2 regions of the Thermogemmatispora onikobensis genome follow, and region 2 is predicted to be linked to the other one. Evidence: riboswitches for the same ligand, from Rfam matches in the RefSeq annotation. Region 2 holds a riboswitch; the other holds the start of a gene.

Region 1 (14,932 bases), on a different contig from region 2:
TGGCGCCCTGATCGCCACCCCGATTGTTGCCGCCGCCTGGGTGGTGGTAACCAGCATCTACCGCTCCCTGGTGAAAGGGGAGAGCGCCGAGCAGATCTTGACCTCGCGTCGTCAGCCGTGGGTCTTACGCCGGCGTCGCACTCAGCAGCAGCCGGGCCTGACCGGTGAAGCCAGGGCCGCTCAAGGTCTGCCGGTGACAAGCGAGGAGATACTTGAGCGAGGGATGAACCGTGTCAGCGCCGCTCCGGCTATCAAGAAGGGGATCGATCTGGAGGAGAAGATCGAGCAGCTCGACCTTCTGCGCCCCTTTCCCGAGCCGCAAGAACAGCGCCACACGGTTGTTCAGGGTGAGCAACAGGAGCAGGATGAACCCGTCGAACGCTAAGGAGGGCAAGCGGCCAGCTTTAGCCTAGTGCCCCAAAAGCTTTGCGAATGGCGTCCTCGCCTTCTGGACTCACCAGTGCGAAGATCTCGTCATCTTCCTCGATCACGGTGTCGGCGTTGGGGATAATGGGCTGGTTATTCCGCACGATCAGGGCCAGGTTGCTATTGCGCGGCAGGTTGATCTCGCGTAGGGTCTTGCCGATCGTGGGCGACTCCGCGGGAATGCGCAGTTCGACGAAGTCAAGGCCCGCCCTGCGTAGCTTCATGAGCGGCACAAAGCGTGTTGTTGGTATCTCCGCCTCGATGAGCGAGAGAATCGCCTTGGTTGGGCTGACAGTGATATCGATGCCAAGCTTCTGAAAGATCTTTTCGTGTTTCGGGTTGTTGAGCCGGGCGATGGTGCGATTAACGTTGAAGCGTCGCTTGGCCATCTGGCAGATGACCAGGTTGTCGTCGTCTTCACCGGTGACGGCGATGACCACATCGGCGCGCTTGACACCGGCATCTTCCATAACGCGCGCTTCGCAGGCGTCGCCACGCACGACGGCTTCCCCCAGCTCTTCGCTCAGCGCCTGATAGCGCGCGGCATCCTTCTCAAGGAGCAAGACCTCGTGTCCCTGGTTCAGGAGCGTTTTGGTGAGGTAGTAGCCGATGTCGCCACCGCCTCCAATGATGATATACATAGAGCTATCCTCTATTGTTTCTCGTCTTGTTGCGCTGCTTTTGCTGCTGCAGGCTCACCGAGGAGTGCCTCAGCCAGCATCTGCGCCCCTATCGTCGTAGGACAGAAGGTCTCCAGTCCCAGCTCGTGATAGGTGCGCTCCCGAATCGGGTCGTAAATACGGCAGACGACCTTTTTGACGTGGAAGATTTCCTTGGCGATCTGGCTCGCCATGATGTTGCGATTATCGCCATTCGTGACCGCCGCGAAGGCGTCGGCTTCCTTGATACCGGCGCGGATCAGGATGTCCTCATCGACCCCATTGCCCAGGATGGTCTCGCCCTTGAAGTCGGGGTCAAGACGCTGGAAGGCTTCGCTGCTATAGTCGATGACCGAGACCTGGTGACCCGCGCGATCCATCATATTGGCCAGCGTTGCGCCAACGCGGCCACAACCGAGGATCACTATTTTCACCTGTTGCCTCCTGATCTGCGGTGAGGGCTGGCGTCCCTCCCGCCAGTAGTACCAGCCTTGACTTGCTGACTGACCGATGCCTTACCTCTCCGCTTGTGGACAGGTGTGCATAGTGGGGAAACCCACCAGACGATATTATATCATTGCTGTGCCAGTTCGCACGCTCTCCCTGACCGGGCCTCCTCGTGCCTGTCCATCGGCCACCTTTCAGGGCAGGTGTCTCTCTTGTCGAAAAGGCTGGGCATGATACAATAAGGCCCATGAAGCAAGGCTATATCTTGAAGACGATTGGCGAGCGCCGGGTCTGGGATAGCTTTCTAGAGCATCACGATGGCCATCTGCTGCAGAGCTGGGGCTGGGGTGAGCTAAAGGCCGAGGCGGGTTGGCGACCGCTGCGCCTGGCGCTCTGCGAGCGGGCGACGGGGCGCATGGTGGCCGCCGCTCAGGTCCTCTGCCGCGGCGCGCCCCAGGTGCCATACTGGTGTGGTCATCTGGCTTACGTTCCTCGCGGTCCAGTGCTCGACTGGTCTCATGAGGAAAGCTGCTCTGCTTTCTGGACGGCCCTCCACCGCCTGCTCCGCCGGCGTGGAGCCTTAGCCCTGCGCCTGGAGCCACCGCTCCAGGCCGGTACCGAACTGGGAGAGACGGTGACCCGTCGCCTGCTGACTTGCAACTTCCGTCCTGTGCGCACCATCCAGCCTCTGCGCACCATCATGGTTGATCTCCATGCCGATGAGGAGACGCTCCTGGCGCGGATGAAGGAGAAATGGCGCTATAATCTGCGCCTGGCTGCCCGACGGGGTGTCAGGGTACGTGAGGCGCAGACCCTTGAAGATGTGCGCGCCTGGTACGAGCTATTGAAAGTTACAGCGGCGCGCGATGGCTTTGGCATCCATCATTACGAGTACTATGAGCACGCCTGGCTGATTCTCGCTCCTCGCAACCAGCTCGATTTGCTCCTGGCCGAGTATGAAGGGCGGCTCTTAGCGGGGATCTTCGTGGGACGGATGGGACGCGAAGCCGTCTATCTCTATGGGGCCTCCAGCAACGAGCTGCGCCAGCTGATGCCCAATTATTTGCTCCAGTGGGAAGCAATGCGCCGCGCGCGCGCCGCTGGGGCTCTCCGCTACGATCTATGGGGGATTCCTGAAACGGAAGACGAACATGAGCCGCTGGCGGGGGTTTACCGCTTCAAGCGCGGCTGGGGTGGCCAGCTAGTCCGCTTCATCGGCGGCTACGAGTATGTATATCGTCCACTCAGTATGAACCTGGCGCGGCGCCTGCTTGGCGAGCGTCTTGCTCTCTAGGGAGGCGCTCGCCCCCTCCCCACGCACCTACTTACACACCTGTACTGCTTCCTCCGCTCTCTCGCTGTGCTCGCCTCACTTTGCCCTCTCGGAGCTGTCACCTTCAGGCCGGCTGATCCGTGTCTCTGGAGGGAAGAGCCAGGTAGAGAGAACAGGCTCTTTGTGATTGGGCTGCCAGTGGGTATATAACATACGTTCTCTCGCTCTGGATATCTTCCCCCTCAAGAGATGCAAGTCGTTTGCGAGCCGTATGAAGGTCAACAGCAGGCTCATTTTCCGAGTGGCCTGCTTTGCTCTGTTGCCCTGCGCGGGCAGGGTAGTACTAAGGAGGCGCCATGTCCGGTGAGCGTGGATGTTTATTCAATTCGCTGCTCTTTCTCATAATCGTCTTTGTGCCGATTGTCGGGCACATTATTGAGACGTTCATGATTCTAGAGGATGATCATTCAGCTGCGGGCAAGCTCCTCTGGCTGGCAGTCATCTGGCTCATCCCCTTCCTTGGGCCATTGCTCTACCTGCTCTTTGGCCAGAGGCGTCATCATGTTGCCTTGGGCCAGCCAAGTTATGGGACGCGCTAAGACCGGGAAAGGGATGAAGGCGCAGTAGTCCGGGCTTCGCGCAGCATGGCCCACAGGCGCAAGCCCTGGCTGTGGGGAATGGGCGTCTCGCTGGCCACGCGAAAGCCATGCTTTTCGTAAAAGCCGACGTTGCGCGGATTCTGGGTTTCCAGGTAGCAAGGGAGATGGCGAGCGTCGGCCTGCTGGAAGACGACTTCCAGCAAAGCGCTGCCGATTCCCTGGCCCTGGTAAGGGGGATCAACGCCCAAGGCCCAGAGGTACCAGTGTGGCCCATGAGTGTGGAGCGCATGCTGGCGGGCGGCATAGCGCTCGGCCAGGCCGATCCGCCAAAGACTACCCAGGCCGAGGCGCAGAGGAGGAAAGCGCAGGCCGATGCTCAGCAGGCGCTCCAGCGTTGGGGTCGTCTCTCCCGGTGGCAGCCAGCAAGCGATCCCTTCCAGGCCAGAAGTGGTGTAGACCTGGCCGTAGCGCAGACAATACTGCACCGTCATGGTAAACAGGCCGGGCAAGACAACGGCCCGTCGCTTCTCCTCGGGAAGCACAAAGACCATCAGTGGATCGCGTTGGAAAGCCCGGGCCAAAACCTGGCAGGCCTCGGCTGCCTTCTCCGCTGGTAACAACATGGGTTCAGACCTTGACTGATTCATAGCCTTCCTTTCGTCCTTCTCTTCTTGTTCAGGCAACCTGCCCTACTTCACACCTCTCTGGCCAGCGGGCGAGCGACCTGGAGTGGTCATGAGGCCAGCCAGGCCACGTCGCAGCCATCGCCACGCTGACCCTTGACAGCGCCAGCCATCTCCGCTATACTAACTAACAACTATAATGTACCCGAACAATTGAACCGACGCGGTTAGCGCTCTCATCAAGACGGGTGGAGGGAGACGGCCCTGTGAAGCCCGGCAACCCGCCAGCAGAGCTGCTGGCAAGGTGCCAATTCCGGCGGAACACCGTTCCGCAAGATGAGGGGAACCTGGCAATGATGCTAAAGACCCCTTTTCACAAAAAGGGGTTTTTTCTTGCCCCGCGTACCGGTACCGGGCGGGTACGAGTGTGCTCACCAGTCGTCTAGCGGTCAATCGAATCGAGAATGACGTTGACGAGGACGAGTAGACGTCGTGTGCGGCTACAGAGAGTCGGTGGCGCTGAGATGCCGGCGCTGCGGCGGCGTTGAAAATGCCCTCCGAGTTGCAGGTTGAAGGCCCGCGTTGGCGGGCGAGTAGACTGTGCCGGGTGGCTCCGTTACAGGCTGCAGTGTTGCGAGCAACAAGATAGGTCCCAGGCAAGGCAAGGCTTCTGCTGGAGAGGAGAGCCGCGGTCGAGCCTGGGGCGACGTGACTCGGCAACACTCCAAGGCCAGCGTCGTGAGGCGCTGGCAAAACAGGGTGGTACCGCGAAGAGACTGTCCCTCGCCCCTGGGTAGGGTGAGGGTTTTTTTGTTCCCTTTTTGTTGCAAGGAGTGTGCACATGGTGGCTCGCGTCGAGCACAGCGTGGTGACAGGTACACAGCCTGCTCCTGTGAATCACTTGCAAAGCTATACCTTCGACTCGTTGCCGCTTCAGTACGGTGGCCAATTTGGCCCCGTGACGCTGGCTTACGAAACCTGGGGGCGCCTCAACGCGGCAGGCGACAATGCCATCCTGATCGCTCATGCCCTGACGGGCAGTTCGCATGCCCACGATCCTGAGCACCCGGACGACCCGAAGGCCGCCTGGTGGAACCCACTGATCGGTCCTGGCCGGCCCTTCGATACGTCGCGCTACTTTGTCGTCTGCTCAAACGTGCTCGGCGGCTGCTATGGCAGTACTGGCCCTGCCTCGATCGATCCGAGCACGGGGCAACCCTACGGCATGCGTTTCCCGCTGGTCACGATCCGCGATATGGTCCATGCCCAGCGCCGCCTGATAGAGCACCTGGGTATTCGCCGCCTGGTTGTGGCCGGCGGCTCGATCGGGGGACAGCAGGCGCTGGAATGGGCAGTCTGCTACCCGGAGCTGGTGGAGAAGGTCATCGTGGTGGCCGCCACGGCGGCTTTGACTGCTCAGGCTATTGCCTTCAGTGAAGTGGGGCGCCAGGCCATTATGCTCGACCCGCGCTGGCAGGGCGGCGATTATCCGCCCGGCCAGGGACCCGATGCCGGCCTGGCCATCGCGCGCATGCTCGGCATGATTACCTACCAGAGCGAAGAGGCAATGGAGCTGCGCTTCTCCCGTCGCCCGGCTCGCTCTTGTGAGATTCCTACACCGACCCGCACCCCAAGCCTGGGAAAGCGCTTCGATGTAGAGAATTATCTGTATTATCAGGGCCAGTCTCTGGTGAGGCGCTTCGACGCTAACACATATCTGTATCTGAGTCGCGCAATGGATCTCTACGATGTCAGCGAGGGCTACCCTTCTCTGGATGCAGCTCTTGCTCGTATTCGCAGCCGTGCGCTCTTTATCGGCATTCGCTCTGACTTTCTCTTTCCGGCGGCGCGGGTCCGCTGGCTGGCCGGGCGAGTGCGGGAGCTTGGAGGAGATGCCTCCTATATCGAGTTGGATTCTCCTCATGGCCACGATGCTTTCTTGAAAGAGTGGGAGCAGATGAGCGCTGCTCTGCGCTGGCTGGAAACCTGAGCACGTTCCGCCTTGCTGGGGGCCCACCCATTTCCTTGCCCGAAGCGCCGTTGATTTTCCTGTCCGCCTCTACGGTGGCGGTCTGTCGTTAGATCTGGTTTGTCTCAGGAGTAGATTCTCTCATGGCACTGAACAGCAATCGTAGTTATGGTTTTGAGACGTTGGCGTTGCATGCAGGTCAGGAAACGGCTGATAGCGCCACAGGTGCCCGGGCCGTTCCTATCTACCAAACAAGCTCGTTTGTTTTCGATAGCCCGGAGCACGCCGCCGATCTTTTCGCCCTGCGCAAGTTCGGCAATATCTATACGCGCATTATGAATCCCACTCAGGACGCCTTCGAGCGTCGAATAGCAGCCCTGGAGGGCGGTGTGGGGGCGCTGGCAACCGCTTCCGGCCAGGCGGCGGAGACGCTGGCCATTCTGACTATTGCTGAGGCAGGCGATGAGGTGGTCTCCTCCACCAGCCTCTACGGCGGCACCTATAATCTCTTCCGCTACACCTTGCCGAAGCTCGGCATCACGGTGCGCTTCGTCGACAGCCGGGACCCGGAGCAGTTCCGCGCTGCGATCACCGAGCGCACCAAGGCGATCTACACCGAGGCCCTGGGCAATCCCCGGCTGGATATGCTTGACATCGAGGCAGTAGCTGCCATTGCCCATGAATACGGTGTTCCTTTAATTGTTGATAATACCTTACCTACGCCCTATTTGTTGCAGCCGCTCAAGCATGGGGCTGATATTGTGGTGCATTCGGCCACCAAGTTCATCGGCGGACATGGCACCTCCATCGGCGGGGTAATTGTTGATGGCGGCAAGTTTGACTGGGCCAATGGCCGCTTCCCGGCCTTTACTGAACCGGACCCCTCTTATCATGGTCTGCGTTATGTCGAGGCTTTTGGGCCGCTCGCCTATATCATCAAGGCCCGCGTACAGTTGATGCGCGATATTGGCGCCGCTGTCAGTCCTTTCAATGCCTGGCTCTTCCTGCAAGGGCTGGAGACGCTTCCCTTGCGCATGGAGCGCCATAGCCAGAACGCCCTCCGTATCGCTGAGTTTTTAGAGGAGCACCCAGCGGTGAGCTGGGTCAGCTACCCTGGCCTGTCCAGCCATCCTCAGCACGAGCTGGCGGCGCGCTATCTGACGCACGGCTATGGGGCTATTCTGGGCTTTGGGATCAAGGGAGGACTGGAAGCCGGTAAGATGCTGATTCGCCATGTAGAGCTGTTCTCTCATCTGGCGAATGTGGGCGACGCCAAGTCACTGATCATCCATCCGGCCAGCACCACTCACTCGCAGCTGACCCCCGATGAGCAGCTCGAAACGGGCGTAACCCCCGATTTTATTCGCCTGTCGATTGGCCTGGAGACAGTTGAAGATCTGATTGAAGATCTGGATCAGGCGTTGCGTGCGGTCTCGACCAAACTTGGCGAGCCGCTTGGTGTTGCGTAGGAAGAAGCGAGGCCAGCAAGTGGTGCCTCGCCTGGGAGATAAAGGGTGATTGTCAATGGATGTTGAGTGTTCGCTCTGTGTGCTAAAGTTTGGTGGTACCTCTGTTGGCAGTGGCGAGCGTATTCGCCGTGTTGCTCAGATTGTGGCTCAGGCGGCCAGTAAAGCTCTCAACGAGGGGGCGCCTTTCCCCGTCGTGGTGGTCTCAGCGATGTCGGGCATTACAGATCAGCTGCTGCGCATTGCCCATTTTGCCCGGCGGGGCGAGAGCCTCGAGTGGCGCCGCGAGTTGGCGGCTCTACGTGATCGGCATCTTCAGGCCGCTGAGAAGGCTGTTCATGATGGAATGCGCCTGGCGGAGCTGCGCGCCACTCTCGAAGAGGCGCTGGCCGGGCTGGAGCGTGAGGCCGCTGGCTGTGAGGGCTATGTCGACGCCGTAGCGGCCTGGGGTGAGCGTCTCTCGGTGCTCTTGCTGGCTGCTGCCATCAATGATCTCAGCCTGCCGGGAGTAGCGGCTGCTCCAGTGCGTGAAGAGGTTATCGTAACGGGAGAGCCGCAGGGCCATGCGCCGAGCGAGCCGGGCGCTGTCATTGGCGCTGAGCCGCTGGAAGAGGAAACGCGCGCGCGGGCGCAGCAGCTGCTGCTGCCTTTGCTCCAGGGGCGGGGGCGGACGGTCCCGGTGGCCCCGGGCTTTATCGGGCGCACACCTGCTGGTCTGGTCACAACCCTGGGGCGCAACGGCTCCGACTACTCTGCCACTGTCATTGGGGCCGCGATCGACTGCTGCGAAGTTGCCATCTATACCGACGTGGATGGGGTCATGTCCGCCGACCCGCGCATCGTTGCCAATGCGCGTCTACTGCCGGCCTTGACCTATGCGGAGGCGGCGCGCCTCTCCTGGTTTGGGGCAAAAGTCTTGCATCCGCGCACCCTGATCCCGGTAGCCCAGCGCAATATCCCTGTGCGTGTGCGTAACACCTTCCGGCCACAGATGCACGGCACGCTCATTGGGCCGGAGGGCAAGTATCACAGTGGGGCCACGGCCATCACCGTTCGGCGGCGCCTGGCCCTGGTGACCGTTGAGAGTACCAACATGTTTGGTGCTCCCGAGAACGCTGGTCAAGTCTTTGCTCTGGCGGCTCGCGTTGGGGCGGCCCCCGTGGCCATCTGCTCCTCTTCTGGTCATCATCTCTCGTTTATGGTCGAAGAGCAGGCCGCGGCCTCTGTTGTCTCCTTGCTTCAGCATGACCTGGGTCACTGGCGAGTTAGCTGTCGCCCGGGTCTGGCGGCCTGTGCCTGCCTCGGCTCTGGTTTTACGAGCGATCCGATGAGTCCGGCCCGGGCGATCAGCGCGCTGGCGCGCGAGCGCATTCCCGTTATCTCCCAGGGTGCTTCCGAGCAGGGCATTATTCTCATCGTTGAAGATGGTGACAGCGAGCGTGCTCTGCGCTGCCTCCATCGAGATTTGATCGCGCCGGTGATTCCTCTTGTACGCCATCCGGCCCATGAAAAGCGTCTGGAAGCGCTGAAGGCCCGCTAGAATCGAGAGGACGCGCGAGTAGAAGGCATGGGCAAAGGAGGATGCCTTGACGATGCAACAGATGCAACAACGTCTCCCGGTGGCGGTGCTCGGGGCGACTGGCATGGTAGGGCAGCGCTTCATCGAGCTATTGCAAGGCCATCCCTGGTTCGAGCTGGTAGCTCTGGCGGCCTCTGACGTGCACGGGGGGCGCCCCTATGGCGAGGTAGCGCGCTGGCGTCTTGGTGGCAGCATGCCCGAGCAGGTAGCCCGGCTGCCGGTCTTGCCTTGCCGCCCGGAGGCCCTGCCAGAGATCAAGATCGCCTTCTCGGCTCTGCCAGCTGAGGTGGCTGGTGAGGTCGAGGCTGCTTTTGCACGGGCCGGCGTGGCCGTCTTCAGCAATGCCAAGAGCTACCGCATGGAGCCTGATGTACCACTGTTGGTGCCCGAGGTCAATGCTGAGCATGCCCTGGCCATTCAGCAGCAGCGCAAACGTCGGGGCTGGAGCGGCTGCATTGTGACGAATCCGAATTGTTCGGCCACGCCGCTGGTGATGGCGCTTAAGCCCTTGCAGCAAGCCTTTGGCCTGCGCAAAGTTCTGGTGACGACCCTGCAAGCGATCTCTGGGGCTGGCTATCCAGGTCTGCCCTCCTACGATATTCTCGACAACGCCATTCCTTTCATCTCTGGTGAGGAGCCGAAGGTTGAGAGCGAGACGCTCAAGATGCTGGGCGAGTGGCGTGAAGAAGAGGGTTTCAACTGGGCGCCACTGGTTGTGAGCGCGCACTGCAATCGTATCGCCACGCGCGAGGGCCACCTGGAGTGCGTGAGCGTCGAGCTAGAGCGCCAGGCCTCACCCGAAGAGGTGATCTCGGCCTGGGAGCACTTCCTGCCTGAACCGCAGCGTTTGCAACTGCCGAGCGCTCCTCTGCCACCGCTGATCTACCGCAGCGAAGAGGATCGTCCACAGACGCTGCACGATCGCGATGCGGGTCGGGGAATGGCGGTCACCCTGGGGCGCCTGCGTCCCTGCCCCGTCTTGAGCTATAAATTTGTCGCCCTGGCCCATAATACTATCCGCGGTGCAGCGGGTGGCTCCCTGTTAAACGCAGAGCTATGTGTCAGGAAGGGCCTGCTCTGACCAGGGTCTGGGGAGGAGGGTCTGGCCCCTGCTGAGGTCAGCAGCCGATTGACAGACGGACTGGCGCACCTGGGCAAACCTATCCGTTCAAGGTGCGCCAGCTTTGTCTGGCAGCCCGCCTGCTCCCTGGCCGGCGGCGGATTACTGACCTGCTGCTGCCAGGGTTGCCTGGGTGCGAATCAGATCGGGAATGAGGTATTGTGCATTGGGGCTGCCCAGCCCGGTCACAGCATCCCAGCCTGCTTCGGCGGGGTAACCGGGCACATTCACACCCTGGTCGACGCTGTTATCTCCCACAGTAATATCGTGGAAATCGCGCTGGTAGTTCGCTGAAGCAGCAATGGTATACAGGGCTGGGTTCAGAAAACCGAGTGGATGACCGGCCATCTGATTGGCAATCGCCGCCAGGGCTGCCCACATTGGAGCGGAGGCGCTGGTCCCACCGACCGTCTCCCAGACGCCGTTGAAGTAGAAAGCCAGGTTGGTTGCCGGGTCAGCAGCAGCGGCCACATCGGGAATGCCACGTCGGCCCTGGAAGGCTGCCTGAGTAGCGGCAGGCAGGGACTTCTGATAGGCTGGCTCCGGGAAGAAGCGACTGAAGCCGCCACCGCTCTTACTCCAGCCGATCTCATGGACCTGCTGCCCCTGGCGCAGCAACGTTGTCCCCCCCACGCTAGTCACCCAGGGCACGTCGGCGGCGAAACTGGTCGTGGCCTTGGGCGAGAGCCGCGACATATTCAAATCGGCGTAATCGGTGGCGCCGTTGTCTCCCGAAGAGCTGAAGAAAGTCATATGCTCCTCTAATGTCGCCCGCTGGAGCAGGGCGTTCCACTCTTGGATCTCCTGCTGACCAGCAGCATCCTCCAGCGTTACCTCGGAAGCCCCCCAGCTTTGGGAGACGATCGTGCCCAGGTGGTGATCGATAGCATACTGAATCAACTGGCGAAACTCGGGCAACCCGACCGTGCCTTCCGTCTCCGCCACGGGGCTGACCAGTACCACAATCCTGGCGTCGGGAGCCAGCGCATGAATGATCTCCACGTCGAGTTCGGTTTCTCCGGCCCAGCCGCTCTTATCGTGATGGGGATCGTATTCCGGCTTCTGGACCGGCTGAATCACTTGAACCCTGGTGAGAGGCAGGTGAAAACGACGACTGAAGACATCGAGATCCTGCTGCAGGGTGGGGCTGCCAAACGAGACGATATCGATAATGGTCTGGCCCTTACCGGTATAGCCACGCTGGATCAGCGGCTCGAAGCCGTAGTATTGGCGAAGCTGGAGAGGAGTATAGCAAGTGACTGCAGAGCTGAAGAGGACTGGGGGACAGCTCTCGGCTGCTGCGCTGGGAGTGGCTGAGCGCGGCGTGGGGGTCGTCGTGGCAGTGCCCCCAGTTCCAGGCAGACCCGCGCAGCCACTGAAGGCGAGTGCGAGGGTAAAGGATATCAGTAGCCATAGCTTGAGGAAAGGCTTGTATTGGCCGTGGCCTTGCATCCAGCTCTCCTTCTGGAAAATATCCCTGTCTGCCCTGCTAATCCATGACATGAGCGGGCACAGACAGCGCAGCTCCCCATAGCGGTTCACTGCGGCCCAATGCGAAAGCAGTATATCGTGATGGCTCAAAAAGGTCAATTCTTCCTCTGAGTGGTTCGTCTCCTCTCAAGCGATCTCAGAAACTCGACAGAAGGAAGCGACTGCTCCAAAGGGCGCAACAGCGGTGGTGAGCCGATAAGAAGCAGGCGGTTAAGAAGACTCCTACCTCGCGGTACTATGGTCCTAACAGTAGCAAGGCGCGCTTGACCGCTCTCCTCCTTTCAGAGTACATTCAGGCATGATGACATAGAAAGATATCAATGAGAAGGCGCGCAACAACGCGGCTCATAATTTCAACGATAGGAATGCAGCATGCTATCATTTAAGGACCGTCAAGACAGAGTCGCAGAAACGCAAGAACGAGTTGAGGAGCCGATTCGCATCCCTGGGCTAGTCACCCAGTTGTCGCCGGTTGAGCAACTCGCCTTTCCGGATCAGTCGGTCTCCCTACCTGGTGCGACTGACCTGAGCGATGGCCGGCAGACGCCTCTCCCGGAAGTGGCGGGTGAGGAAGAAGAGAAGCAAACGGCCTTGTTGCCAGTAGCCAGGGCGGAGGAGGGGACAGAGTATGCCGTGCCCGAGACCGGGCAACTGCCAGAACTGCAGACGGCCCTGCTGCCGTTGGTCAGCTCCACCAGCGCCAGCGCGGCGCGTCCCCCGCTCATCATTCGTGGCGATGGCAAAAAGGCGCTCAGGCGTCAGGATGGGGCGCTGCGGCTTCCACGCAAGCGCTGGCATGTCCATGCGGCGGTCCTGGTCCTGGTTGCGCTGATTCTCACTGGCACCCTGCTCACGGTGCTGCCCGAGAGTCCGGTCGGGGCCCGGAGTGGGGGCGGGCTATTCCAGTCCATTATGAACATGATCCCGAGCAACAGCGGCAGCTCCAGTACCCTGGATCTGGCCGCTATGCGTGCTGCCACGGCGACGGCCATTGTCCGCAGTGGAGTAGGTTACGATCCCGGTCCGAGCAACCCGACTGGCACGCAGTCGGGGCCGGTCGTTGGCAGCAGTGCGGGTGATCCTTTCCCCTATGGCCAGTGCACCTATTGGGCCGATTATCGCTATCACCAGCTGACAGGGGTGTGGGTGCCCTGGGGCGGTAACGCCGATGAGTGGGTAGCGGGAGCCAGAGCCAATGGCTGGATGGTCTCCACCCAGCCGCACATTCCTTCCATCGTTGTGCTGATGCCGGGCGTCCAGGGAGCCAATATCTACTATGGCCATGTGGCTGTGGCTGAGAGCCTGACCTCCGATGGCGGTGTCTATACAAGTAATATGAACTGGTACGCCAATGGCGGCGGCTGGGGAATCGTCTCCTACTATACATTCTATCCCGGCAGCGGCGTCTATTTTGTCTGGATCTAGCCGCCAGGCTTGATGTAGCTAACCTGGCCCACGCTGCCAGATCTAGCTCAGCTCGCCCGCCTGGCAGCAAGGAGGAGAGGCCGATCTGACAGGAGAGACCGGCTTCTCCTCGTTCTGTCCTCCTCACTCGCTGTAGTCTCAGGCGCCTCCTTCTGTGAGTACGTGCTCCAGGAGCACTTGCTCTGGTTAGCTCTCTCCCCTTTCTATGTCCCTCTGGCCGTCCACCCTCTTCCTGGCCGTCTACTGACGTCACTTGACTCCATTTGCTCCTCGCGCTTGCTTCACGGTTGCAGGCTGCTCAGAGCCTGACAAGACTGGCCCTCAACGACATTCTTCTCAAAACGGGTGTGAAAGACGATTACTGTTTGCTTGCTCTTTAGAGGTGTTTAGTACAATATTCCCATGTAGGAGCAAGAGCGCCTTGACCGTCAGCGGTCCACTGAGTAGAGTCAAACACATACGGAAGGCAACAGGTTTGACTCTAGCCAGATCGGGGAGCGTATATGTCATGGTTGAAGGGTCGTCGAGACGGTACCAGTGGAACGGGGATGGAGCAGCAGCAGCACACTGCCGGGCAGGCTGGAGTGAGTGGAGGGCCAGCGGTGCTTGCCGAGCGGCAAGCGCCACTGCTGGCCTCGGCTGTAGCGACTAAGGCTTGCCCGCTCATCCAGACTCCAGAAAAAGCGCCGCGAAAGCCACCGACGGAAAGAGAAAGGCCGTCCGCTGCTTCGCCGGTGGTGCATAGTCAGGGGCGCCCACCGCTGGTCATTCACGGCACATCAGCGGGGGGCACTGGAGGGGGGCCACCAACGCGGCGCCGGCGTTGGTGGCTGCAGCTTGTCACCCTGAGTCTGGTCATATTGATGCTTCTGATAACGTTAATAACTGTTCTGCCTGTTGGCCCGGGCGACAGCGGCCAGGGCTTCAACCCGTTGCGCTCGGTCATCAGCTTTATTCGCACTGGCCAGGACAACACCTATCAGATCGGACCCCAGGCGGCCACGGCCACGGCTGTCACGCAGGACGGCTATGATAGCGGGCCACTGCACTATCCAGGGTTGCCTTTACAGCCGACAGAGGGAGATTTGAACCGTTTTGCCTATGGCCAATGTACCTACTGGGCCAACCTGCGCTATCACGAATTGACTGGCTACTGGGTGCCCTGGCAAGGGGATGCCTACCAGTGGGTAGCGGGGGCGGCACAATACGGCTGGGTAGTCTCTTCGCAGCCGCACGTCCCCTCGATTATCGTCTTGCAACCCGGCGTCCAGGGAGCGAGCGCCTATGGTCATGTAGCTGTAGTAGAGCGGATTAATCCCGATGGCAGCGTCTATACCAGTAACTACAACTGGTATGCCAATGGTGGTTGGAATCGTCTTTCCTATGCGACCTTCTATCCTGGTCCTGGTGTTGCCTTTGTCTGGCATCCATAATACTCGCAAGATCGGCCTGGCTGTGTGTCTGGCTATGCATCGGCTGACGCCATGCCTCTATGGCCCTGCCAGCGGCTGGCAGCCGGCCAGAGCGAGCGGCACAGCCAGGAAGGAGGGGGGTGGCGCGCGCCGGCTGGTGCTGGTCGCTCATGTCGTCTTCGGGCAAGGCTGATGCATCGACCTTCCCTGTTTGCCAGCCAGGAACATTGCGCATCCTTGCGAGAGAGACATACAATATGGCTGGGTCCGCTGTTATCAGGCGGGCGCAGACAGAAAGAAGGTCAGGCGAGCGAGCCAGCTAGCAATGCCGCCTGCCTGGCAGTGCCGCCGACAGTCGGTGGCATCCTCAACTCGCACACAAAAACTGATCTGGAGAGAGGAAAGCCCGATGCGCACCAAGATAACCATTGTTGGCGCCGGTT
Region 2 (14,932 bases):
GTGCTGTCTCAGAATAAGAAGCGCCTGATCATGATCAGCGAACGCCTGATTAAGGAGGAGACTTTGGAGGGGCCAACCTTCGAAGCGCTCTTCAATCAACCAATCCAAGAGGACGAGTACGAATCACCCTCAATTTTCGCTGGAATGCCAGACGTCCACGATACCCGCTTGAACGGCAAGCGGGATGACGTGAACCGCCTGCCTGATACGCTCTTTCCTTCGCTGCCCTCGGGCTTCCAGTCCTCTTCTCACGGCGAGGGGAGCCGCGAGCCGTAATCAGCCATGCAGCCTGGGCCGCGCCGTCTCTCGCCGGCGGGGCTGGGGCTGGTGGCTGGATACTTCGGGCAAGCGGTGGGTGGGTCAGGCTGCTTGCCTTCGCACCCGCCCCCCACTGCGGCCTGAGCTGGGCCGAGCGCTTGCCAGGTGATCCAGTCGTACGACCTGAGTCTGGTCGATGGCCATGCTCTACCCACGCATGGGTGGCACCTGTCTCCCTCAGTCGCAGTGCCCACTGAGCAGGTCGCTGTAGGAGTAGGGCACTACCGGTAGGCGATCTAGCTCGAGCAGCGAGATGAGTGCCGAATGCTCAGCGCTGGCTTCCCCAGGGCTAATCTCCTCGTCGATGACGGTCTCCAGCTCGACAAAGGAGCCGAGATCTTTGACTTCATCCAGATGGATACGGGTGTGCCCATAGCGATAGAAGCGACGCCTCTTTTCAACGACAACGAGGACCCCCAAAGCCGCCGAAAGCAAGGCCCGCAGGACGGCTGGCTCGCTCACAGGATAGACCAAATACTCGCAGGTACAGGCTCCCGCCCGTTCCTGTCGACGCGAGGAGATGAGGAGCGCTCCCTCTCTACTACGCTCGTGGCTTCCCTCGGCTACCTCCTGGCCCTGATCTGGTCTGCTTGTGGTTTGCTCCATCTGCTCCATCGCAGCCTCAACCACGTCGGTCGAGGTCGCTGCGTCGTCTTCGCGCCACCACTCGCGCAGCTTGAGGCGAGTGTGGGTTGCCAGGAAGTACGTATCGCGCTGCTGCACGGTGCGCACATAGGCTGCTCCCGCACTGCAGGCCAGTGCTTCTACCTGCTGGAGCGTTGTGGCACCAAGGCAGCGGACTTTTAATTCCAGGTTTTGCACGGTCAGGCTATCCTTCCAGCTAGAGTCTCCTATGTTGTTCATTATACCGCCACGAGCGCTTCACTGATAAGAGTGAGCTACCCACTGACAGCGGATTCTGGACCAAGGCTTTACAAGGACTGCCCCCCGCACTATACTATTCAGCAAAGGTCGCACGATCCGCATCGCGTGCCTCGCTGGGCGGCCTACCGACATCAGCCAGATGGGGACTACTTGCAGGGCTGTTCTCTCTGGCCCCAGACCAGCTTGTCGGCATGCTGGCCCCCGCAGTGATCTGGACCTGATCGGCGCGGCCCCTATCCAGAGCCGGTGTTTGGCGATCGCCGGTTTTCTTTTTTTGCTCAAGACCCTCTTTTACCACCGTTAGCCAGATCGGAATGGCTTCCCGGCTGAGGGAGCACGGAGCGCTGTTTAGAGGGCAGATCAGCAGGGAAGAGGATCTTCGCAATCTCCCTCAGCCCCATCACACCTACAATGGAAAAAGCACGGCGGCTCACTCTGACAATACACAAGCTGCAGAGCTGCCTGCGCTAGCTGTATCAGGAGGGACAACCATTGACTGAGCAATTCCGTGAGGTAGACCTTTGTGTCACCGCTCCGCGCGGCTTTCGCGCCGGAGCTGTCGCCTGCGGTATTAAATCCGATGCGGCGATCAAAGATCTGGCGATCCTGGCCTCGGATGTCCCTTGTGTCGCCGTCGGGACCTTTACGACAAGCCGCACCCCTGCCGCCCCCGTGCTGCTCTGCCGGGAGTATCTGCGCGACGGCAAAGCTCAGGCGGTGGTGGTCAACAGCGGTAACGCAAACTGCGCCACCGGCGAGCAGGGCCTGCGCAATGCCTATCGCATGTCCGAGGTGGCAGCCTCTCGCCTGGGCATCCCAAAGGAGTTGGTGCTCTGCTCGTCAACCGGCATCATTGGCCGGCAATTGCCTATGGAGAAGATTGAGCACGGCATCACCTCCATCGAGCTGAGCAGCAACAGCGGCAACGATTTTGCTGAGGCAATTCTGACGACGGATACGCGCCCTAAGCGCATCGCTCTGGAATTCGAGATCGATGGTCGCACGGTACGCCTGGGCGGAGCAACCAAGGGCGCCGGGATGATCTATCCGAATATGGCCACCATGCTCTGCTATTTGACGACCGATGCCGCTGTCGAGCACGCCTGGCTTCAAGAGGAGCTGCGGGCCGCTGTGGCGGACTCGTTCAATATGATCTCTGTCGATGGCGATATGTCGACGAATGATACCTGCCTGCTCTTCGCTAATGGCCTGGCAGGGAACGCACCACTCAACAAGGCTCATCCCGAGGCCGGACGTTTCCGCGAGGCGCTGCGTCGCGTGACCACTTATCTGGCCCGTGAGATCGCTCGCGATGGGGAGGGTGCGACCAAGCTGATGACGGTCCACGTGCGCGGCGCACGCGATCGAGCCGATGCCATCAAGGCGGCACGCGGTATTACGCTTTCGCCCCTCTGGCAGTGTGCTCTGGCCGGTGGTGACCCTAACTGGGGCCGGATCGTCGCCGCTCTCGGCGCGAGTGGCTGTACGCTTGACCCCGACCGCTTCGATATTTTTATCGGTCCTGTTCAGGTGGTGCAGCAGGGTGGGGCCGCCTCTTATGATGAAGCGGCGGCACGCGCTGTTATGGCCGCCAGCGAAGTGACCATTACGATCGATCTACACCTGGGAGAGGCTGAGGCCACAGCCTGGGGGTGTGACCTGACCCACGGCTATATTGATGAGAATACACTCTACACACGCTAGCCAGCCAGTGTGTCCGCCTGCTCGCCAAGAGCGGCAGATTCGCAGCACAATAAGGAGCTTGACCGATGACGACACATCTGCTGAAACGTGACTGGATCGCCCTTGAGCAGAAATACTATCAGGCTACTTTCAAACGCCAGCCGGTGACGTTCATCCGTGGCCAGGGTATCCGCGTCTGGGATATGGAGGGGCGCGAGTATCTGGACTTCGTGGCCGGGATCGCTGTGAATGTCTTGGGTCACTGCCACCCAGCAGTGGTGCAGGCCGTCCAGGAGCAGGCGGCGCAACTGATCCATGTCTCTAATCTGTATTACAACACGCGCCAGATCGAGCTGGCTGAACAGCTGGCTCTGCTCAGCGGCGGGATGCGCTCGTTCTTTAGCAACAGCGGCGCGGAGGCCAATGAGGGCGCCATCAAGCTGGCCCGCAAGTTTGGTCGCCTGCACCGCAACGGTGCTTACGAAATCATCAGCATGGAGCGCAGCTTCCACGGGCGCACGCTGGCTACAACGGCGGCCACTGGCCAGGCCCACTATCAGGAGACCTGGAAGCCCTTGCCCGACGGCTTTAAGCAGGTTCCGTTCAACGATCTCGAGGCCCTCAAGGCCGCAACCAGCGAGAAGACCGTTGGGGTCTTGCTGGAGTCGGTCCAGGGCGAGGGCGGAATCTGGCCAGCAACCAGGGAGTTTCTGCAGGGCGTGCGCCGCTGGTGCGACGAGCAGAATCTGGTGATGATCTGCGATGAGGTCCAGGCGGGCATGGGACGAACGGGCAGGTTCTTCGGGTTCGAGCACTATGGTGTCATGCCCGATATCATCACGCTGGCTAAGGGCCTGGCCGGCGGCGTGCCCATTGGGGCCATGCTGACCGGGCGCCGGACCGACCTGTTCGTGCCCGGCGACCACGGCTCTACGTTTGGCGGAAATCCTCTGGCCTGTGCCGCTGCCTTAGCCACGCTGAAGACCATTCAGGAGGAGCGTCTGGTCGAGAATGCTGCACGCATGGGCGAGTATTGGCATGAGAAACTGCAGGCGCTCTGCCAGAAGTACGATTTCATTGCCAATCCGCGCGGCATCGGTCTGATGCGTGCTGTGGAGGTTAAGCACGACCTGGCGCCGGCAATTGTCGATCAGGCCCTCAAGCATGGCCTGCTGTTGAATAACCTGGGGAATGCCACCCTGCGCATGGTGCCTCCGCTCATCTTAACGCAGGCCGATATCGATGAGGCCGCCCAACGCCTTGATCGCGCTCTGGAGGACGTGGCCCATCAGCATGGGCACGGGGGAGCCGCTCAGTCCTGATCATCCGTGAGCAGAACCAGATGCTCACAGCCAGCCAGCAGCCTCCGGCAGGCACCGCGCTTCAAGCCGGCCAGGCTGTTGGCTGTTCGTTTCTCTATTACTCATCTCTCTCACCAGGCAGCTCCCGAGCTCGAGCTCCCGCCCGCTCCTGCTGCCAGCTTCCGGCCCGGCACGCTCACCGCGCCGGCACCGTGGCCAGATAGCCGACGACCTCGTAGCCGCGGCCCGGTCGCTCAGCGGTCGGCAGATCGCTCAACCATTCCCAGCGCCGTTCAGCCAGCACGGTAAAGGTCTGGCGCACCAGGTCAAAAAAGGCGTAGGGTACCAGTGGCAACGCTTGCCGAGGGGCTTCACCCTTGCTCAGCTCGCCCTCCTTAAAGAGGAAGCCCCGTACGTCGCTGAGCAGAACCACCAGCCCATCTGGCTCCACCAGGTCGTGCAAGAGATGGAGATGGGCCGCAATGATACGCAGACGGAAGCGCTGGGCGGCCTCCTGATAGCGACGATGGCGCTCCTGGGTGCCCAGATGACGCGCAGCCCGCTGCTGCACAGCATCGAGAAGATCGAGCAGCGGGTAGCTGAAGAGCTGGGAGAGCACCAGCGAACTGATAGCCAGGCCGAAGGTGGCGCGCGGGAGACCCTCAACCTCCGGTGGGTCGGGGATCGGGCAGGCATCCAGGACGGCAGCCAGGCGGTCCCAGAGCGTTGAGGCCTCACTCTGCTCCAAGGAGGGCCAGGGGAGCAGGCGCAGGCGCTCTCGCAGCAGGAGACTGACCCCACCGGTCAGGTCAGCGGTCAGCAATTGTACACGGGACCGCAGGGAAGCAGCGGGCAGCTCCGCCCGTGCCTGCACCAGAGCCGCCCGATCCAGGTCAACCAGCACTACTTCATCCGCTGCGCGCGCGAGCTTCTCCAGCGGGATCTCGGTACAGGCACCCGCTCCCAGCACGGCAATGCCCGGCGAGAGAGCCGGCGGGCGCCGCGCCAGCGCCTCCAGCATCAGGGCAGCACACTGCTCTAGATGCTGCGGTGTATGCTCTTGCAGCCAGCGACGGCGCTCCGGCCCCTGCGTTTGGGCATTATTGTAAGGTAGCGAATCGATACGCACAGCAGATCAACAACCGAGAAAACCTCACGTCACACCCACAGCTCCGACAATATGGGCCACGAGTCTACTGTCCACTATAGCGCGGCAGGCGCTTCTCACGAAAGGCTGCCACACCCTCACGATGATCAGCAGTCACAATCGCGATCTCCTGCAGCTCGCCCTCCAGACGCAGCACTGTCTCCAGGTCGCTATTGACCGCCGTATTGAGCAGCTGCTTGATTAGCCCATAGGCCCGCGTTGGCCCCTGCGCCAGCCGGAGAGCCAGGGCCCGCGTGGCCTCCTCAAACTTGTCATCGGGAACACAGCGATTGACCAGCCCGAGACGCTCAGCCTCTGGTCCCGAGACCTCGTCAGCCAGCATTGCCAGCTCTAGAGCCTTGCCAAGACCAACCAGGCGCGTCAGGAAGAAGCCACCACCCGCATCAGGGATCAAGCCAATACGCGAAAAGGCCTGCAGAAAGCGGGCCTTTTCGGAGGCAATGCGCAGATCACACGCTAACGCCACACTACAAGAAGCCCCAGCCGCCACACCGCGCACAGCGGCAATCACCGGTTTCTGCATCTCTCGAATGCAGCGGATCACGCGATGGTATTTCTGCAGATGCTCACTCACGCGCCCCCGGCGCTCACCAGCAGCCCGCGCTTCGAAGGCACGCAGGTCCTGACCAGAACCAAAAGCCCCGCCTGCGCCGGTCAGTACTACGCAGCGCACAGCCGCATCGGCGGCGGCCTCCTCCAAGACTTCAGCCAGTTCCTCAAGCATGTGATCATTGAAAGCGTTGCGCACTTCGGGACGATTGAACGTAATCGTCAGCACGCCTTCCGCCTGGTCGATAAGCAGATGCTGAAAGGACTTCTGCATGGCTTTCTTTGCTCCTTCCCTCGACAAGGGGGACAAGGCCTCGTTGCCGATTTAGGATCGTTGGTCAGCTTGCACAGGCCCACAGGCCACGCGAGCTGCGATAGCCAGGCCCTCAGACACGACTCAGCAGAGGGAGATCGAGCATGAGCACCTCCAGAGCGGCCCGCGGGTTCACATTCTGGTCGAGGGCCTCGAGGGTTCGCAGGATCGCATAGATCATCTGACGTGCTCCAGCAGCTCCGAGCAGATCAGTCTGCTTTTGGAGCAGCTCGCGCATATCGACATTGACAATCAGATCCTGCCCACCGCTAGCCATCAGCAAGACATCGCGCCACCAGAGCAGCCACAACTCCAACAGCTGGCGCAGCCGCTCAGGCTCTCCACTCAGGCGCTGAGCGAGAGCAAAACGCTCCGCTCGTCCCTGGCCGGGCAAGCGTGCCAGCAGCTCCAGCTGTTCGCGCCGTTCCGCGAGCAACTGCTCATCCTCAGCAGCTCGCACAGCCCAGCCCATGCGTCCCGAAGCCAGGGCGGCAATCAACTCTGCCTCCTCCGGCTCAACCTCCCAGTAGGTTTCCAGGGCCTGGCGGATCTGGGCACTGTTCAACAGATGGAGCGGAACATGCTGCACACGCGAGAGGATAGTTGGCAGGAGCACCCCCCGCTCAGGGGCAGTCAGCAACAAGACTACCCCTGGCTCCGGCTCTTCGAGCGTCTTCAGCAGACAGTTGGCCGCCTGGGAATTCATCTCGTGCGCGCCCAAAATCAAGAAGATTTTATAGCGGCCCTCCAGGGCGTGCCGGGCTGCTTCCGCTTGCAGAGCACGGATCTGATCAATGAGAATGAATTGCTTGTCCGGAGGACGAGCGACTACATGGACATCGGGATGGTTGCCATGCAGTACTTTCCGGCAGGCCAGACAGCGCTGACAAGGATTGACGGGGGCCTGCTGCGGATCAGGGCCGCCCGTGCACAGCAAAGCCTGAGCGAAGCGCTGCGCCAAGAGCGTCTTCCCAATCTGATCAGGGCCAGTAAACAGATAAGCATGGCGCACCTGCTGCGAGGCTAAAGCCCGTCGCAGACGCTGCAGGGCATGCTCATGTCCAATGATCCCCCAACCATGCGCGGCTGCCTCAAGAGCTGTCACAGTCATGGTTTTATTATCGTAGCAGAAAGAGCGCTTCAAGGCAAGGTGGAATAGCCTTCACGCACTTCTGCGAGTGCAGTCATGACCCATCCTGCGTCAGTTCGCCCGAGTGTGCTATACTGTATGCTGTACCGTTGTCTGTTCGGCAGAGGAAGGCCGTGGGAAAATTCGTCCAGCGACTGTCGCCTACCTCATAGCAGAGATGACAACTATATGCTATGCTGTATTCGAATTCGCAAGAGAACAGTATGATACATGTGCGCATCCAGCACGATCTCCTGAAACACTAAGGTTGATGTAACCAATGGATACCTCTATCCGTCTCTACACTACGAACGGTGGCTGGCGCTCTATCCTGGATGCCGCTCGTGGGAATCAGCCAGAGATGGCCCTGCCAGAAGAGGAGCAGGCCGCTCAGCTCGACTCACCCGGGGCAGACACGGATATGGCGGAGCCGGACGAGGAGGCTGAGACAGGCGCTCAGGCCCTCCCCCTCCAGGCAGCAACGACGAGCCAGGGCGAGGCCCGCAGCGTGGATGTGGCGGACTTCGAGGCGATCTTTCAACGCTATCAAACGCCAATTACGAATTTCATCTATCATATGATTGGGAACCGGGAGCAGGCTTACGATCTGGCCCAGGACGTCTTTGTCAAAGCATATCGCGCCTTGCTGGCCGGCACTGTGATTCGCCCCGGCGCCCTCTCTTCCTGGCTCTATCATATCGCCGAGAATACGGCGATCGATGCGCTCCGCCGCCGCCGCCTGATTTCCTGGCTGCCTCTGTCGCTCTTCAATGACGACCGAGGCATCGGCGCCGGCGTGCTCTCAGAGACAGGCAGCCCGACGGGCGATGGCTTCTCCGGTAACAGCGAGGATGGCAGCGAGGGACGCCCAGGCGCCGCCGCTCTGCTCTATGAGCGGGGAAGCTATGATGGCGGTCGCTTTGAAAGCCGCGTCGCTGAGCACGAGGTGGTCGAGCGCGTGATGAGGCAACTGCCTCCAAAATACGCCGTCTGCCTCTGGCTCTATGAATATCATGGCTTCTCATGCGCAGAAATAGCTGAAATGCTTAATATCAGTCCTTCAGCTGTCAAAATGCGGCTGATGCGCGCAAGAGAGCGCTTTATTACCCTGTATCGACAAGAGGTGGGGGAAGAGTGAACTGCACAGAGGCGCGGGTTCTCCTCGCGGTTTATCGCGATTTGCAAGAAGCCGAGGCCCAACCATCGCTTCAAGATGAAGAGACGCGGGCCACTATACAAGAGTTGGAGCAGCATCTGGAATCCTGTCCAGACTGCCGGCAGACGCTGACTGACTTCACGCTGGTCGGTACTCGCCTGCAGCGTCTGCCTGCCATCGAGCCGCCCCCTGAGATGCGTGAGCGGCTGATGCACGCCCTGGCCGCTGAACACGCGCGCTTCTTGAGGCGTGGCCTGCCTGGTACGCCTCCGCCCCCTGATTTCCTGCAACCCTATATGCAAGAGCAACTGGAGCAGGAGGCAGGGCGTGATCCGCTGGCAACCCTCTCAACTGCCAAGACCGGCCCCTTGCCGGCCATCCAGACCCCGCCGCGTGCCCGGCGACGCCCTCGTATGCCTCAGCTAGCCGCGCTGGCCGTGGCTGCTACTTTCTTGCTGGCTTTGCTCACCGGCGGCCTGACCTCTGTGCTGCTCCTGGCTCAGCATTCTTCAGGCTCGATTCCCCCGCCCGCAGCCATCAATCACCCTACTAATGTGGTGATGATGCGCTACGCTACCGCCACGATCTATCATAATGTCGTCAGCGCCGCTGCCGATGGCAACTCTGTCTACTATAGCGCCTTCAGCGATGGCATGCCCGCTGGCTGGATGCTCTTGCGCCTGGATCGTCAGACGCAGCTCAGTCAGTCGCTGCTGCCCAGCGCCCAAAGCAGTCCGCTGATCATCCTGGGCAGCGACCACAATCGTCTCATCTGGCTCCAGTACGATCCACCTGCCGCTGATACCTCCGTCACGTCTGCGGCCACCAAAAAGAATCAGCACAACAGCCCGCTGCGCGACAGTGCCGCTGAGGGCCTGCGCTCCTGGAAGCTCTTCTACGCTGTAGTGGACTCAAGGACCGGCCCCGACTCACTGCGCCCGCAGCTGCTCTTCAGTGGTGTCTTCAATCCCGCCTTGGCCGCGGGCATCGTGCATACGCCGGTGCCAGGCCTCTGGTTTCTGCAGAACGGCCTGCTGGTGGCCACACTTGATCAGCTTGGGCATTCTCACCTCTGGCTCTACAGCCTGCAGGAGAGTGGCCAAATCGCCAGCCGGAGCGAGCTGGCTTCCGCCCCAGCTGGACACATCTATACCTCGCCAACGGCTACCCCCGATGGCAGCGCTATCTTCTGGGCCGATGAGTGGCTCGATAGCGCCGGGCTCCTGCACAGCAACATCTGGACGCGCCAGGAGATCGAGGTGAGCGCCCCCTCCCGAGGCCGCTGGCTGCCACATACGCAGCCAGAGACCTGGCTCTTCCGGGACGACGGTACCTCGTTCCGTCCCGTGGTGGTGGGCCATACCTTCTTTATGCTGAATACGAACGATGGACTGGACGGCACTTCTGCCCTGGCCACACCAACGCCAGCGGCCAGCCCCAGCCCACGGTCGGCCTCGCAGGTGGCTGCCTCAACTCTAGCGCTCAACTCTAGCGTGACATCCTGGGCCAACTCCAGCATCTACCCGCCCTCGCTGGATTTTCTGATCAGTGGTTCGCTCTATATGCTCTCGCTAGAGCCAACCTCGGATGGCACCTTCAGTCAGTTGAATACCATCAACCACGTCTCGGCCCTGCAAGGCGGTAACACCTTCGTTCTCTGGCAGGACGACAATAATGCCTATGGCATGTTTGACGTAGAGTCTAACTCCTTTGTCCAGGTCGGCTCGGTTCTCAACGGCGCCGCTTTTGTGGCCGTCAATGGCAACAGCGCCGTCTGGAGCGATGCCCCTATGCCAGCGCCAGCAGCCAGCCGCTCGCCAGCCTCTATCAATCCACAGGCAACGCTTCGCATGTTCAGCTGGCCTCTCACCTCCAGCAATAGCGGCCACGACTGAGCCAGGACCAGGCAGCGCAGCCACAGCAGCGATGGCGACAAGCACATCTGGCTACTCCCAGGCCAAGACACCAGCAAGGGAGAGTAGCCTTCAGCTCATAGCGCAACTGTGATAACGAGCAGGAACAGACATAGCAACCCGAGGCGAGGGAGGCCCCCATCTTCAAGAAGGCAAGAGGGCCCCCCTCGTTTCCTCAGCAACCAAGGTGCTTGGCGATGATCAGGCGCTGCACCTCGCTGGTTCCCTCACCAATTTCATTGATCTTGACGTTTCGCCAATAGCGCGAGACCGGATACTCGTCCATGAAGCCGTAGCCACCGTGGATTTGCACCGCCTGATCTGCCGCACGCTTGGCGGTCTCAGAGGCGAAGAGCTTGGCCATTGAGGCTTCAGCACTGTAGGGCTTCCCCTGCATCTGTAACCAGGCCGCCTTATAATACATCAGCCGCGCCAGCTCGATCTCCATCGCCATGTCGGCCAGCTTCATCTGGATGGCCTGAAACTTGCTAATCGGCTGGCCAAACTGCCGACGCTGCCTGGCGTAGCTGAGCGCCTCATCCAGGCAGGCTTGAGCCAGACCAACTGAGAGGGCCGCAATAGCCACTCGTCCCCCATCGAGAATCTGCATGAACTGCTTGAAACCCTCGCCGCGCTGGCCCAGCACGTTTTCCTCGGGCACCTGACAATCTTCAAAGGTAAGAGGGCGCGTATCGGAGGCCCGCCAGCCCATTTTACGGTAGGGATTGCCAATGATGTAGCCAGGGGTGCCGCGCGGCACAATGAGATTGGTGATCTCGCTGCGACCGTCGGGCCGCGTCCCAGTGACTGCCGTAATGGTTACCCCACCACTGATGTCTGTACCGGCGTTGGTAATGAAAGCCTTGGAGCCGTTGATGTGCCAGTAGCCATCACGTAGGACAGCGCGTGTACGGGGACTGCCGGCATCGGAGCCGGCTTCTGGCTCCGTCATCCCAAAGGCCCACAGTTGCTGACCGCTCGCTAACGGTGGCAGGTAGCGCTCCTTCTGCTCGTCTGTCCCGAAGAGATAGAAGGGCATGGCCCCCAACGAGGTGTGGGCTTCCATCGTAATCGCCACCGCCGCATCGCCACGAGCGATCTCCTCGATTGCAATGCAGTACGAGAGGAAATCAGCCCCGGCTCCACCATACGCCTCGGGGAAGGGTAGTCCCAACAACCCCAGCTCACCCATCTTGCGGATCAGATCGTAGGGGAACTCCCCCGTGCGATCCATCTCCTCCGCACGTGGCTTGATCTCCTGCTCGGCGAACTCGCGACAGGTATTGCGAATGGCAAGCTGCTCTTCGTTGAGCGAAAAGTCCATCGCAGCGACTCACTTTCCTTTCAGGGTTGATAGATTGCCAAAGGGTCAGGCCGGAAGCCATGTGGCATACATCATAGCACAAAGCAGGGCAGGAGGCGATAGTCGCTAGCAAGCTAGCAGACAAGAGAAGAGCCAGAAGAGGGGACGAGGGGCCACTGCAGCAGAGCCTGACTGTGGGAAGAAGCAAGCGACCTCTTGTCTCGTGGCGGCCTCTGCCGTACCGGACCGCCACCCCTGGTGTGGTGGACGCGCTCAGCACTATGCGGGCTTGCTCCCCCAGGCCCCGCTGTGCAGCCCCTTCAGCTTGATGGCTTACGCCGCATATCCCGATCAGCCGTGATCAGGCTGAATTTAGTTAATCTCCGCGGTCTCGCCAGCACGCGACTGCGGTGGCTGCTGCGAAGTCGCCGCTCCATCTTCGACGCTGGCGCCAGCGCTCCGACGTAGAGCCGATACTCTATCGAGCGCCTCCCAGGGGGCGTCAATATCAGTACGTCCGAAGTGCCCGTAAGCCGCCGTGGGACGATAGATCGGACGGCGCAGATTTAGTTTCTGAATAATGGCCGCTGGACGAAGATCAAAATGCTCATTGATGAGACGGACCAGCTCCTCGTTGGAGACCCGCCCAGTGCCGAAGGTATCGACAAATAGCGAGAGGGGACGAGCCACACCGATTGCATAGGAGATCTGCAGCTCCAGGCGATCCGCCAGCCCAGCGGCCACCAGATTTTTCGCAATATAGCGCGCCATATAGGCCGCGGAGCGATCGACCTTGGTAGGGTCCTTACCGCTGAAGGCCCCGCCGCCGTGGCGCGCCATTCCACCATACGTATCGACAATAATCTTGCGCCCCGTCAGGCCAGCATCGCCCATCGGCCCCCCAATGACAAAGCGCCCTGTGGGATTGACCAGAACGCGCGTCCGCTCATCGAGCAAATGGGGTGGAATCACCGGCTTAATCACATACTCGAGGACATCCTGACGAATCTGCTCCTGATCGACATACTCAGCATGCTGAGTCGAGACCACAACTGTATCAACGCGAACGGGACGTCCATACTCATACTGGACAGTGACCTGACTCTTGCCATCGGGACGTAGATAGGGCATCGGTCCATCGCCAGCCCATGAGCGCCGCCGCACCTGCGCCAGCTGGTGGGTCAACTTGTGCGCCAGACTGATCGGCAACGGCATGAGCTCGGGCGTCTCGTTACAGGCAAAGCCGATCATCATGCCCTGATCCCCGGCCCCAATCTGTTCCAGCTCATCATCAGTCAGCACAAGGCCACTCTTGACCTCAGCCGAACGACTCACCCCCAGATCGATATCGGGGGACTGCTTGCCAATGGAGGTCACCACACCACAGGTGCGATAGTCAAACCCATACTCGGCATTAACGTAGCCAACCTGCTCGATCGTCTTGCGCACCACCGCGGGCATATCAACCCAGGCTGAGGTCGTGATCTCACCGGCGATCAGGACCAAGCCGGTAGTTGTCGCCGTCTCGCAGGCGACTCGGGCCAGGGGGTCCTGGGCCAGAATGGCATCGAGGATGGCATCCGAGATCTGGTCACACAGCTTGTCAGGATGCCCCTCAGTCACCGATTCGCTGGTAAAGAACAACTTTGGACTACTCATGAAGCTGCTCATGGTATTGCTCACCGAACACATTCCTCCTGACGAGAAAACTGGCACTCTTTGCCGCTTTTTCTCTCTTTATCTGCCTGCTAGTCGAGCAGGTCATTCACACACACACTTCCTTAAGGAGACAAGCGATGTGGGGATCAATGCAGTGGTTGCAGTGGTGCGTAAGGCACAAAAAGACCCCTGGCAAGCAGGGGTCTAGCAACGTCACCTTGCTTATCCCCCTCATCTTGCGGAACGTTCCGCCGGAATTGGCACCCTTCCTGCTGCACGGGCAGTGGCCACGGCGGCAGATGGGTTGCCGGGCTTCATCGGGCCGTTTCCCTCCACCTCTCTGGATGAGAGCAGATCTCACGCGAACGTATTCGATTGTCGGTGTGCCGTCTTGTAAGCGGACGCTGGACAGGGCACCGGAGATGCTGATGCCTGCTGTCCAGAACAGGTCAGGTTTTACTCAGTATATCGAAGAATGCTGCTGACTGTCAAGAGAGCGGGCCAGAAGGCCCATGGCCCGCTTCTCTCTTCTTGCAGACCAGGCAGGGCCCGAGAGCCTTGGCGGGGGTCTGACAGCTCAGGTCAGGTACCCGCCTCCCAGGAATTGAGATAGGTTTGCTGCTCCGAGGTCAATGTATCGATGGCAACGCCCATAGCCTTCAGCTTGAGGCGCGCGATATCCTGGTCGATCTCCGCTGGCAGCGTATAGACCCGTGGCTGCAGTTCGCTGGCATGCTTGAGCATATACTCGGCCCCCAGAGCCTGGTTGGCGAAGCTCATATCCATGACGCTAGCGGGATGCCCCTCAGCGGCGGCCAGATTGATCAGGCGCCCCTCGCCAAGCAAATAGACCTGGCGCCCGTCGGCGTAGGTATACTCATCGACAAAATCGCGGATACGCCGCTTGCGCACGGCCAGCTTCTCCAGCTCGGGAATATTGATCTCATCATTGAAGTGACCCGAGTTGGCCAGCACAGCCCCGTCTTTGAGACGCTCCAAATGAGGGCGGTCGATCACATTGAGGTTGCCTGTTACCGTGATAAAGAGATCACCAATGGTGGCCGCCTCCAGGGATGGCAACACGCGGAAGCCGTCCATCACCGCCTCCAGCGCGCGAATCGGGTCTACCTCCGTGACCACAACGTTGGCCCCCAGGCCCCGCGCACGAGCGGCCACACCACGCCCACACCAGCCGTAACCCAGCACGACAATCGTCCGCCCGGCCAGCAGCAGATTGGTCGCTCGAATAATGCCATCGAGTGTGCTCTGTCCCGTGCCATAGCGATTGTCAAAGAGATGCTTCGTGTTCGACTCGTTGACGGCTAGCACCGGGTACTTGAGCACTCCCTGCTTCTCCATACTGCGGAGACGGATCACCCCGGTCGTCGTCTCCTCCATTCCTCCAATGACCTGCCCGAGCAGCTCGCTGCGGCTGCTATGGAGGGTTGAGACCAGGTCGCAACCATCGTCCATCGTCAACTGCGGGCGATGGTCCAGCGCTGCATGGATATGGCGATAGTAGGTTTCCTCATCCTCGCCCTTGATGGCGAAGGTC

Evidence for each region. A riboswitch is a leader RNA that binds a small molecule or an ion and turns the genes downstream of it on or off. The one in region 2 is predicted to bind S-adenosylmethionine.
Region 1: it holds a riboswitch for S-adenosylmethionine, as region 2 does, so the genes downstream of both, metX (homoserine O-acetyltransferase MetX) here and metK (methionine adenosyltransferase) in region 2, are expected to answer to the same signal.

What each region holds. Positions count from the first base shown of each region.
Region 1 is NZ_BDGT01000038.1:21,534-36,465, forward strand. Features, by position in the region: gene BGC09_RS16010 (AI-2E family transporter) at 1-385, shown strand, start outside; gene BGC09_RS16015 (potassium channel family protein) at 405-1,067, opposite strand; gene BGC09_RS16020 (potassium channel family protein) at 1,079-1,597, opposite strand; gene BGC09_RS16025 (lipid II:glycine glycyltransferase FemX) at 1,780-2,826, shown strand; gene BGC09_RS16035 (PLD nuclease N-terminal domain-containing protein) at 3,162-3,404, shown strand; gene BGC09_RS16040 (GNAT family N-acetyltransferase) at 3,401-4,051, opposite strand; SAM riboswitch class I at 4,261-4,370, shown strand; gene metX (homoserine O-acetyltransferase MetX) at 4,869-6,017, shown strand; gene BGC09_RS16050 (homocysteine synthase) at 6,140-7,465, shown strand; gene BGC09_RS16055 (aspartate kinase) at 7,521-9,002, shown strand; gene asd (aspartate-semialdehyde dehydrogenase) at 9,055-10,122, shown strand; gene BGC09_RS16065 (S53 family peptidase) at 10,264-11,613, opposite strand; gene BGC09_RS16070 (CHAP domain-containing protein) at 12,025-13,077, shown strand; gene BGC09_RS23135 (CHAP domain-containing protein) at 13,581-14,510, shown strand; gene mdh (malate dehydrogenase) at 14,899-14,932, shown strand, end outside.
Region 2 is NZ_BDGT01000004.1:126,597-141,528, forward strand. Features, by position in the region: gene ftsH (ATP-dependent zinc metalloprotease FtsH) at 1-276, shown strand, start outside; gene BGC09_RS03165 (class IV adenylate cyclase) at 496-1,140, opposite strand; gene argJ (bifunctional glutamate N-acetyltransferase/amino-acid acetyltransferase ArgJ) at 1,696-2,907, shown strand; gene BGC09_RS03175 (acetylornithine transaminase) at 2,973-4,208, shown strand; gene BGC09_RS03180 (hypothetical protein) at 4,384-5,316, opposite strand; gene BGC09_RS03185 (enoyl-CoA hydratase/isomerase family protein) at 5,381-6,178, opposite strand; gene holB (DNA polymerase III subunit delta') at 6,291-7,328, opposite strand; gene BGC09_RS03195 (RNA polymerase sigma factor) at 7,627-8,484, shown strand; gene BGC09_RS03200 (anti-sigma factor family protein) at 8,481-10,397, shown strand; gene BGC09_RS03205 (acyl-CoA dehydrogenase family protein) at 10,591-11,739, opposite strand; gene metK (methionine adenosyltransferase) at 12,091-13,377, opposite strand; SAM riboswitch class I at 13,606-13,728, opposite strand; gene ahcY (adenosylhomocysteinase) at 13,960-14,932, opposite strand, start outside.